2 regions of the Clostridium sediminicola genome follow, and region 2 is predicted to be linked to the other one. Evidence: predicted binding sites of a transcription regulator. Region 2 holds the regulator's gene; the other holds the start of a gene.
The links. Region 2 encodes NrdR, which represses ribonucleotide reductase genes. Its sites were predicted from a motif close to CACNANATNTNGTG; they were not measured.

Region 1: ACQ3F0_RS08025 (vitamin B12-dependent ribonucleotide reductase) is a predicted target of NrdR. The motif match lies at 2,321-2,334, and genes of this name have one in related genera.

What each region holds. Positions count from the first base shown of each region.
Region 1 is NZ_BAABMF010000003.1:267,006-272,788, forward strand. Features, by position in the region: gene ACQ3F0_RS08015 (calcium-translocating P-type ATPase, PMCA-type) at 1-1,541, shown strand, start outside; gene ACQ3F0_RS08020 (gamma carbonic anhydrase family protein) at 1,601-2,110, opposite strand; gene ACQ3F0_RS08025 (vitamin B12-dependent ribonucleotide reductase) at 2,433-5,594, shown strand.
Region 2 is NZ_BAABMF010000001.1:313,727-319,509, forward strand. Features, by position in the region: gene ACQ3F0_RS01420 (response regulator transcription factor) at 1-317, opposite strand, end outside; gene pgeF (peptidoglycan editing factor PgeF) at 341-1,045, opposite strand; gene nrdR (transcriptional regulator NrdR) at 1,106-1,555, opposite strand; gene ACQ3F0_RS01435 (YlmC/YmxH family sporulation protein) at 1,618-1,869, opposite strand; gene sigG (RNA polymerase sporulation sigma factor SigG) at 2,022-2,795, opposite strand; gene sigE (RNA polymerase sporulation sigma factor SigE) at 2,866-3,573, opposite strand; gene spoIIGA (sigma-E processing peptidase SpoIIGA) at 3,589-4,383, opposite strand; gene ftsZ (cell division protein FtsZ) at 4,635-5,768, opposite strand.

The DNA.
Region 1 (5,783 bases), on a different contig from region 2:
GTAATGATGCTACAGTATCAGTTTCTGGAAGTACAGGTGATCCGACAGAAATAGCATTGATTGATATGGGAATCAGAGTCAATACAAAAAAAGAAACCTTAACAAGTGCTCATGAGAGGGTAAATGAAATCCCATTTGATTCTGATAGAAAGCTTATGTCAACTGTCAATAAGTATGAAGATAAATACTATGTAATGACTAAAGGTGCTGTAGACAATTTACTTAATATCTGTTCTAAATCACAAGTTAATGGAGAAGTCGTAGAAATAACACCTTCTATCAAAGAAGAAATCCTTGCAGTGGCTTCTTCAATGTCAAACAATGCACTTAGAGTTCTTGCCTCTGCTTATAAAGAAATATCTGGTTATAATGAAGATAATTTAGAAAGTGATTTGATTTTTATTGGGTTTGTTGGAATGATCGATCCTCCAAGACTTGAAGTTAAAGATTCAATAGCTTTATGTAAAGATGCAGGTATTGATACAGTTATGATTACAGGCGATCATAAGGATACTGCTTTTGCAATAGCAAAATCTTTAGGTATAACTGAAAATAGATATGAAGCATTATCTGGTAGCGAGCTTGATAAATTGAGCCAAGAAGAACTAAATGCTTCTATCCAAAATGTAAAAGTATTTGCTAGAGTATCTCCTGAGCACAAAGTTAAAATTGTAAAAGCGCTAAAATCTAATGGTAATACAGTTTCTATGACAGGAGATGGTGTCAATGATGCTCCATCACTAAAAGCTGCAGATATCGGAGTTGCAATGGGTATTACAGGTACAGATGTTGCAAAAGGAGCATCTGATTTAATTCTTACAGACGATAATTTTTCGACTATTGTTGCTGCAATAGAAGAAGGTAGAAATATATACAATAATATAAAAAAATCGATAATATTCTTATTATCTTGTAATCTAGGAGAATTAATTGCGATATTTATAGCTGTATTAGTAGGTTGGGCTACTCCATTAAGACCAATACACATTTTATGGATAAATCTAGTCACTGATTCTTTCCCAGCACTTGCCCTTGGGGTTGATCCAAAGGATAAAAGTGTTATGAATGAGAAACCAAGGGATGCAAAAGAAAGCATTTTTGCTGGAGAAATATTTAACTTATCCATTAATGGTATCTTGATTGCTATTTTAACTTTAGCAGCTTACTATATCGGAATTTCAAGGTACCCAGAAGCTACACTTAAGAATCCTGGATCAAATGCTTTAATTTATGCTCAAACAATGGCATTTTTAGTTATGAGTATTTCTGAGCTTATTCATTCATTGAATCTTAGAAATAACAAAGATTCAATATTTAAAACTGGTTTATTCTCAAACATGTATTTGATATATGCAATTTTAGTAGGAATTGTACTTCAACTGTTAATACTTCTTACGCCTGGATTAAACACTTTATTCAACATTACACCACTTAGTATGAATGATTGGGGAATTGTCTTGATACTAAGCATAATTCCTTTGATAATCAATGAATTGATAAAATTAATTAAGAGAAAAATAGTAAACAAAAAAACTGCATAAGCAGTTTTTTTGTTTACAAGAATCTTTGTATAGATAGCTTGTTATCTTTTCTATCCATACTATTCTTCCTCTAAATACAATTTTGAATTTTCGATATAATGAATAGCACTTAATTCAATACTTTTAATTTCCTCATCAGTAAGTTTTCTAATAACTTTAGCAGGTGAACCAAGGCAAAGAACCCCTTCAGGAATTTCTTTGTTTTGAGTAACAAGACTACCTGCACCTATTATCGTATTTTTACCTATCTTAGCTCCATCTAATACTATACTTCCCATACCAATAAGACAATTTTCTTCAATTTCGCAACAATGAATTATACACTTATGTCCAATAGTAACATTTTCATGTATAATTGTAGGTTTTCCATGTTCTGAGTGCATAACTGTTCCATCTTGAACATTAACTCCTTCGCCAATTACTATTTTATCAAGATCTCCTCGTAAAACAGCTGTATACCATATATTAGCATTGTCTAGTACTTGAACATCTCCGATAATGTCAGCACTTTCAGCTACAAAAGCGTTTTTTGATATTTCAGGTAATATTCCTTTAAATTTAACTATCATTATATATAACACTCCTATCAATATTTTTACTATGTACCCTTATTCTACTCATTTTTATATAATAATCTACCAAGAAATTATTTTCAAGCATTCTTCACTTTTTTTCAACAAATTCTTTCGAATAAACATTTCTTTTGTTGTTAAATTATTCTTGAAAATTTTAAATTATTTTTATATAATACTATATGTAGGTTACATCTTTTATATAACCACAATATATAGGGGCTATTATGTTTCAGATATAATATACTGCTAGTATTTTACTATCAATAAGTATATAATAGTTATAGTTTTGTATTATCATTTTAGGAGGGTACTACGAATGGATAGAGTAACATCATTAAGTCAATTATTTAAAAGACATTTTACAAAAGAATTAAAATCGAACCCTGCAAAAACAGTATATGACTTATTTGTATGGAAAAAAGTAAATGTAAATATTAAAGATCACAAGTCAGGAAATACTTTGTTTGAAATGAATAATTTAGAATTTCCAAAACACTATTCTCAAAATGCTTGTGATATTATTGCATCAAAATATTTTAGAAAAACTGGCATATCTAATGATCTGGGTTATGAAAATAGCATGAAAATGGTTGCTCATAGAATCATATCATTTTGGGCAGAAGCTTTAAAAAATGAAGGCCTTATTAAAACTGATGAGGAAAAAACTATTTTTTATGATGAAATGGTTTATGGTTTATTAAACCAAATGTATGCTCCAAATTCACCTCAATGGTTTAATACAGGTTTAGCCCTCTCTTATGGAATAAAAGGTAATAGCCAGGGTAGTTTCTACTATGATCCTATTGAAGAAAAGGTTCTTGAGAGTAAAGACTCATATACTAGAACACAAGCTTCTGCTTGTTTTATACTATCAATAGAAGATAAATTATTAGGTCCTCACTCTATTTCTGAGCAATACGTAACTGAAACTAAACTTTTTAAAGGTGGTTCTGGTACTGGAACAAACTTTTCTACTATTCGAGGAGTTGGAGAAAAATTATCTGGAGGTGGATTTTCTTCTGGACTCATGAGTTTTCTAAAAGGGCTAGATAGAAATGCTGGTGCTATAAAATCTGGAGGTACAACAAGAAGAGCAGCAAAAATGCTTTGTTTGAATATTGATCATCCAGAAATTGAAAACTTTATTTCATGGAAATCAAAAGAAGAAAAAAAAGTAAGAGATTTAGCTAAAATGGGCTATGATGCTAGTTTTGAGGGAGATGCATACGAAACTGTATCAGGACAAAATGGAAATAATTCTGTAAGATTTTCAAAAAAGTTTATGCAAAAAGTTCAAGACTTAGAGAATAATCCAAAAGCAACATTGAGATTAAAAGGACGAGTAGATAGTTCGGTAAGCAGAGAAATTGAAGTATCTGAACTATGGAATCTTTTCAATAAATCTTCTTGGGAATGTGCAGATCCTGCCCCTCAATTTGATGATATATTTAACTCTTGGCATACTTGCCCTTCTGGGGAGAACGGGAAATATAATGCCCCATACAATAGAATAAATTCAACAAACCCTTGTGGTGAATATGCTTTCTTAGATGACACTGCTTGCAATCTTGCATCTATTAATGTATTTAAATTCTACAACAAAGATACTGGTGAATTTGATGTTGAATCTTACACTCATTTGATAGGATTAATACAGCTTGCCCTTGAAGCATCAATAATTTGGGGTCAATTTCCTACTGAAGATATTGCTAGAAAAACTTATTTATTTAGAACTACTGGATTAGGTATCGCAAATTTAGCATCGTTACTTATGGTAAAAGGCTTTCCTTATGATTCTGAAAAAGCAAGAGCACTAACAGCCTCTTTAGTTGGAATCATGACAGGCCAATCTTATTTTGTATCTTCACTTATGGCAAAAGAAGTTGGTCCATTTAAATGCTTTGATACAAATAAAAAAGCTATGCTTAGAGTTATTAGAAACCATTGTAGAGTAGCTGGAGTTATTAATTCACCTTATGAAAATTTAGGTTATAAGCCTCTTGAAGTGAATCATCATCTACTTGAAGAAACAGGTCTTTCATATATGAGTACAGAATTAAAAGAAGCATGGGTTAGAGCATTAGAATTTGGTAATAATTACGGTTACAGAAATGCTCAAGTATCTGTTGTAGCCCCTACAGGAACAATATCTTTGGCAATGGATTGTAGTGCTACTTCAATAGAACCATTTTTTAGTCATGTTGTATACAAAAAGCTTTCTGGTGGCGGATTCATGACTATAGCAAATCCCGTACTTCAATTAGCTTTAACTAATTTAGGGTATACTGAAGAAGAAATCCAAGATATCCTATCCTATATTATGAAATCAACGCTTGTTGAAACTGATGGTTTTGAATATGATAAAATCGAAGATGGTAAAATCGAAGGGGCACCTCATTTAAAAGAAGAACATCTTCCAATATTTGATACTGCAAACAAATGTGGAACAGGTAATAGATATATAGATCCTATGGGGCATGTAAAATTAGTAGCATGTATAACTCCATTAATTTCAGGTGCAGTTTCAAAAACCGTTAATTTACCATCAACAGCAACTATAGAAGATTTTAAAAATGTAGTTCTCTCATCTTGGGAACTTGGTGTAAAAGGAATTTCATTATATAGAGATGGTTCTAAAGCAAGCCAGCCATTAAATACATCTTTAGATCAAACAGACACAGATAATTTAGAAGATTTAACATATTATGAATTATTAGAAAAAGTAAAAAATATTCAACTTGACTTAGAAAACAAAGAGAAAATTTTTGATAACAGCATTAGTACAGATGATGTTTTTGATGAAGAGGTTAAAGATAAAATAGAAGATACAGAAGAAGATGATATAGTAGAAGATGATGCCTACATTAAAAACATAGCGCCTCAACAACACTCTTCTATTCAAAGTACTACTGAACCTCACTATTCAGAGAGAGAGAGAGTTATAGGAATAAGAACCGGTAGAACACATCCCGCTCAAATTGAAGATGTTAAATTCTATACAACTGTTAATAGATACTCAAATGGAGAAATAGCTGAAATATATATAACTACAGATAGAGAAGGAACAATTATAATGGGATTATTAAATTCTCTTTCCAAATCAATTTCAGTTATGTTACAATATCATGTTCCACCAACTGACATTGCAAACATGCTCCGTGGACAAAAATATGAACCTTATGGTTTCGTAAAAGATCATCCATACATTAAATTTGTTACATCCATATCAGATTTAATTAGTAAAGTAATAGACATAGAATTAGGAGATTTTTCTAGATGTCAGGTAAAACCTGAGCAGCATACCGAAAATAAAAAAGTACAAAATAAAAAAATCTCAACTGAAACATTAAAAGTACAAAAAGAAAAAGGACATAGAGTTTATGATAGCAAGTGTTCTATATGCTCAAGCACTAGAATGGCTAAGAATGGAACATGTATGATATGTTTAGATTGTGGTTCTACCACTGGATGTAGCTAAATAGTAATATCATATATACAAAAACTTTATACTTTCCAATGAGATAAGCCAATAGATTATTAAACTCTATTAGGCTTATTTTATTCTCGTTTTTCAACCCTTTATAATACTATAAACTATAAAGTAAAATATTATAGAGAATTCACTCTTAACAAAATCAATAATCTGAAATCTCTATATCTAAGGAGA
Region 2 (5,783 bases):
AACGGTTTCGTAATGTAGTCATCTGCTCCTAACTCTAATCCATGAATTTTATCAAATTCTTCACCTTTTGCAGTAAGCATAATTATAGGAATAGAAGAGATACTATTGTTTTTTCTGATTTGACTGCAAACGTCATAACCATCTATACCTGGTAACATTAAATCTAATAATATTAAATCTGGTTTTTCAGCTTTTACTAGTTTTAAAGCTTCAATACCATCCCCTGCTACTATAACTTCATATCCTTGGTTTATTAAATTGAATTTTATTAGTTCTTGAATATTTAGTTCATCATCAACAATTAAAATTTTAGCCATATTTCTAAGCTCCTTCCAAAAAATCATCTGATTATTACAAATGAAAACATTCTACCATAATTATCACTCTGCTTTCTATATGAATGAAGGGAATACTCTTCATTACAGAAAGTGCACTTATTGATAGAAAAAATATTTTTCTTATGAACCCCAATTGATTCTAATTGAAGTATAATACATTTTTGAAGACTCAAGAATCTACCATTATTTATACTTTTATCAAAAAAGCATTGTTTATCTTTGAACTTTTCTATTAATTCTTCACTAACCTCATAGCAACAATCCATGTTATGAGGTCCTATGTAAAATAAAAGATCACTTATATTACATTGATATTTTTCAATCATATTATGTACAGTTTTAATAATTATATCTTTGTATGTGCCTTTCCAACCGCTATGTACTGCCGCAACTACTTTCTTTCTTTTATCCAATATTATTATCGGTACACAATCTGCTGTGAAAACCCCTATAGCAATATCTTTTTTATCAGTAATTAGTGCATCACCTTCAACAATCTTGTTATCAAATATTATAACATCATTACTATGAATTTGTTTACAATACCCAACATTTTTAACACAAAAATAACTTTTTAAATTATCTATGTTTTCTTGACCTTCTTTTGTGTTTCTATTATAGGAAATATTATTTTTAGCAGTTGAAAAATATACTTCTATATTTTCATGCTTAAAATCAAAAAACTCACAATCAAATTTTTCAAACATAAGGCTCCTCCATTTTTATTAATAATGCATATTACAAGAAAAAGTCCTAATAAAAGGACTTTATTTGTCTGCCATTAAAATTTTAATTTCTTGTATAAATGTATTGATATCTTTAAATTGCCTATACACAGATGCGAATCTTACATAGGAGATTTCATCAATCTCTTTTAAAGCTGCCATAACCATTTCACCAATATATTTGCTATTAACTTCATTCATCATTGAATTGCTTAGTTTTTTTTCAATATCATCGGCTATAGTATCAATTTCTATTCTGGAAACAGGCCTCTTTTGACATGCAATTAATAATCCATTAATTATTTTGTTTTTATCAAAGTATTCTCTACTAGAATCTTTTTTAACAACAAGTAATGGAATTGTATCAACCTTTTCATATGTAGTATATCTTTTATTACATATAGTGCATTCTCTACGTCTTCTTATCGCATTATCTGTTGATCTTGAATCAACAACTTTACTTTCATTATGACCGCAAAATGGACACCTCATAATTTCACGTCCTTTATTTTTATCTTCTAGGGTTTAATTATACACTTATTTATCCTTTTTTTCTAGTTTGAATTTTCAAAATCAATTTCACTTCCCTCTACTAAGATAACATCTATGCCAACTTTATAAATCTTTTCCCATGGAATTTCCAGAACAGAATTTTTATTAAACCACTTATTCCTCTGAATTGGTATAATTATAGATAAAACCTTATAGCTTTCACAATCAATTTTTAAATCACTAATACAGCCTAACCGACAACCCGAGTTAATATCAATAACTTCCATATTTTTCACACTGTTTATTGAATACATACCATCTCCTCCTCCTTATATACTATGTGGAACCTCCTTGTTTTATTAAGATTATATTTTATTTCAATAAAACAGTATGATGTAATGTTTTTCGGTATTGAAATAGATTACGAAATCTTAAAATATAACATAAAAAAAAGAGCCTTTCGGCTCTAAACATATTTACGCATATGTTTTAATGCAGTTTTTTCTAATCTTGAAACTTGAGCTTGAGATATTCCTATTTCATCGGCTACTTCCATTTGAGTTCTGCCTTTGAAAAATCTCATATTAAGTATAAGTTTTTCTCTACTATTTAATTTTTTCATTGCTTCTTTTACAGATATGTTCTTTACCCAACTTTCATCAAGATTTTTTCCGTCACTTATTTGATCCATAACATAGATAGCATCTCCACCATCATGGTAGATTGGTTCAAATAATGATACTGGGTCTTGAATTGCATCTAAAGCAAATACTACATCTTCTCTTGGAATTTCCAACTCCTTTGCAATTTGACTAACTGTTGGCTCCTTATTATTTTTTGATATTAACCTATCTCTTACCTGTAGAGCCCTGTATGCAATGTCTCTCAATGATCTACTTACTCTTATAGAATTATTATCTCTAAGATACCTTCTTATCTCACCAATGATCATTGGAACTGCATAAGTAGAAAATTTAACGTTCTGACTCAAGTCAAAATTGTCTATAGCTTTAATTAAGCCTATACAACCAACTTGAAATAAATCATCAATATTTTCTCCTCGATTATTGAATCTTTGTATTACACTTAAAACTAATCTTAAATTACCTCTAATAAATTTTTCTCTAGCACCTATTTCACCGCTTCTCATCCTGATCATTAAATCTTTCATTTCTTTTTCTTTTAAAACGGGTAACTTAGATGTATTAACTCCACAAATTTCAACTTTGTTAATCATCATACTAAAATCAGCTCCCTTTAAGTAGTACATTTTAAATTATTTCCCGAAAGCTAATTTTTATACCATTTGATTAAATCATTTTACTAATCTCTTTTTTTAATCGTTTAATTATTCTCTTTTCAAGCCTTGATATATATGACTGTGATATACCCAAAATATCTGCTACTTGTTTTTGAGTTTTTTCATCTTTACCATTAAGTCCAAACCTTAACCGTACTATTTCTTTTTCTCGATCACTGAGTTTTTTCATTGCTATTAAAAGCAATTGTTTATCAACTTCATCTTCAATAAGATTATAGACCATATCGTTTTCAGTCCCTAGAATATCAGAAAGTAATAATTCATTACCATCCCAATCAGTATTTAAAGGTTCATAAAATGAAATTTCTGCTTTAATTTTATTATTTCTTCTTAAGTACATTAAAATTTCATTTTCTATACATCTTGATGCATATGTTGCTAATTTAATGTTTTTGCTAGGATCAAATGTATTAACAGCTTTTATAAGCCCAATTGTTCCTACAGAAATTAAATCTTCAACTACTATTCCTGAATTTTCAAACTTTTTCGCAATATAAACTACTAATCTTAAATTTCTTTCAATAAGTATAGTTCTAACGCTCTCGTCACCATCCATTAATCTTTTTACTACATCAATTTCTTCATCTTTTGTTAAAGGTGGCGGCAATGCATCGTTACCACCAATAAAATAAATTTTCCTTTTAAATAGCTTAAATTTTGTTAATATCTTATTTAAAACAATATTTATAACATTCATACCGTCACCTCACCACTATATTAGAGCCCTAGATAACAACGCATTATAATCATCTAAGTCACTTAATTTCGAATCACAAAAAGCTATAATTGCCTTTTTCTTTTCTATCTTCTCATCATAATGAATATTTATATATTCAGGTTGAAAACCTTTCAAACAACCAAATCCTCCATCAACCATTTGATAAGGAATATTAAATGTAAGATTCATACTTTCTAATACATCTTCAAAAACTGCTTTCTCCACAATTATCACAGGTAAGTTTGTAGCAGGCTCTCTTAATTCATTTCCAGTATCAAGAAATGCATTTATACTTTTTTTATTCTTCTTATAAATTATTTCAACATTGTATATTAAGTTTTTAATACTTTTTCTATCATGCAAATAACTTAAAATTCTTTTAAAAACCAAATAAATTATCATTACTGAAAGCAACAGTTTTTTATATGAATAATTTATTAGATATTCACAAAATTCAATATTATCATTGTACTCAACAAACAAACAAAAACCTGCAAGCATCATAGATAAAGCAATATACACAATTGTAGTTTTTATATAAAATAAAAGGTTTCTTTTTCTATAAACAATTAGAATCATTATTATAGCTATAATAATTTTAAAAGGTAAATTATACAAAAACGAAAATTTATTTATCAGGCCGAGCACAGCCGTTAACACACCAAATAAAGAAGCTAGTACTGCATTAAACACTTTATACTTTATTCTTACTACCTGTGATGTTAAATTTAACAAAAATAAATTAACAATGAAATTTTCAAATATCAAAATGTCTAAGAAAACAACCAACTTCCTTCCCCCTTTAAAGATATTATATACCGACCAATTACAAAATTTTGTCATTTCTTATAGAAGGAAAATATTTTTTTTGCTTTAAAAAATCACAATATACATCATACTTTTACTTTCTATAACATTATCTTCAATACCTAGACGGCAACTTATACAGAGATATACTAATTCAACTTCAAGGCTTTGTAATTGACTAGAGCACTGAAATAGATTTAAAAATAAAAAAAAAGTGCTAATTGATAGCACTTTTATTTCCTATACTTTCTAAGAAATGTAGGTATTTCCAAGTCACTTTGATCATACTCTTTATCTACAGCAACTTCTTTTTTACTAGAATTAAATTCTTCATTTTTCTGAGAAATTTTGTTTTTCGATTCAGAAATTATTTCTTTATTCTCAACAAACTTCTCCACATTAGGTAACTTATCTTTATTTTCAAAACCAGTAGCTATAACAGTTATTCTTAGCTCATCCTTAAGGTTTTCATTAACGACAGCACCAAAAATAATATTTGCATCTGGGTCTGCAGCTTCTTGAACAATTGCAGCTGCCTCATTTATTTCAAATAATCCAATGTCATTGCCACCTGTTACGTTCAATAGAACACCAGTAGCACCCACTATTGAAGTTTCTAAAAGAGGGCTTGAAATAGCAGCTTTTGCAGCTTCAGCAGCTCTATTATCCCCTGTTCCAACACCAACACCCATATGTGCTAAACCTCTATTTAGCATTATTGTTCTAACATCAGCAAAGTCCAAATTTACCAAACCAGGAATTGTAATCAAATCTGAGATACCTTGAACACCTTGCCTTAAAACATCATCTGCTAATTTAAACGCCTGTAATAAAGGTGTTTTTTTATCTACCATAGTAAGCAATCTTTCATTAGGTATAGTTACTAAGGTATCAACAACTTCTTTAAGTTGCTGGATTCCAGATTCAGCATTTAACATTCTTTTTCTACCCTCAAATGGAAAAGGTTTCGTTACAACACCAACCGTTAAAATACCCATTGATTTTGCAATTTCAGCAACAACTGGAGCAGCACCAGTACCAGTTCCTCCACCCATACCAGCGGTGATAAATACCATATCAGCACCTTTGATAGCTTGTGATATTTCATCCTTATTCTCTTCAGCAGATTTTTTTCCCATCTCTGGATTACCACCAGCACCTAATCCTTTTGTTAATTTGTCACCTATTTGGATTTTTTGAGAAGCATGTGATATAGTTAAAGCTTGTTTATCAGTATTTATACCAATAAACTCTACGTTTTTTAAACCTTCTTTTATCATTCTATTTACTGCATTATTACCTCCGCCCCCACAACCTATTACTTTTATTTGGGCAAATTGTTGCATATCCACATCAAAATCTAACACAAAATAACCTCCTTG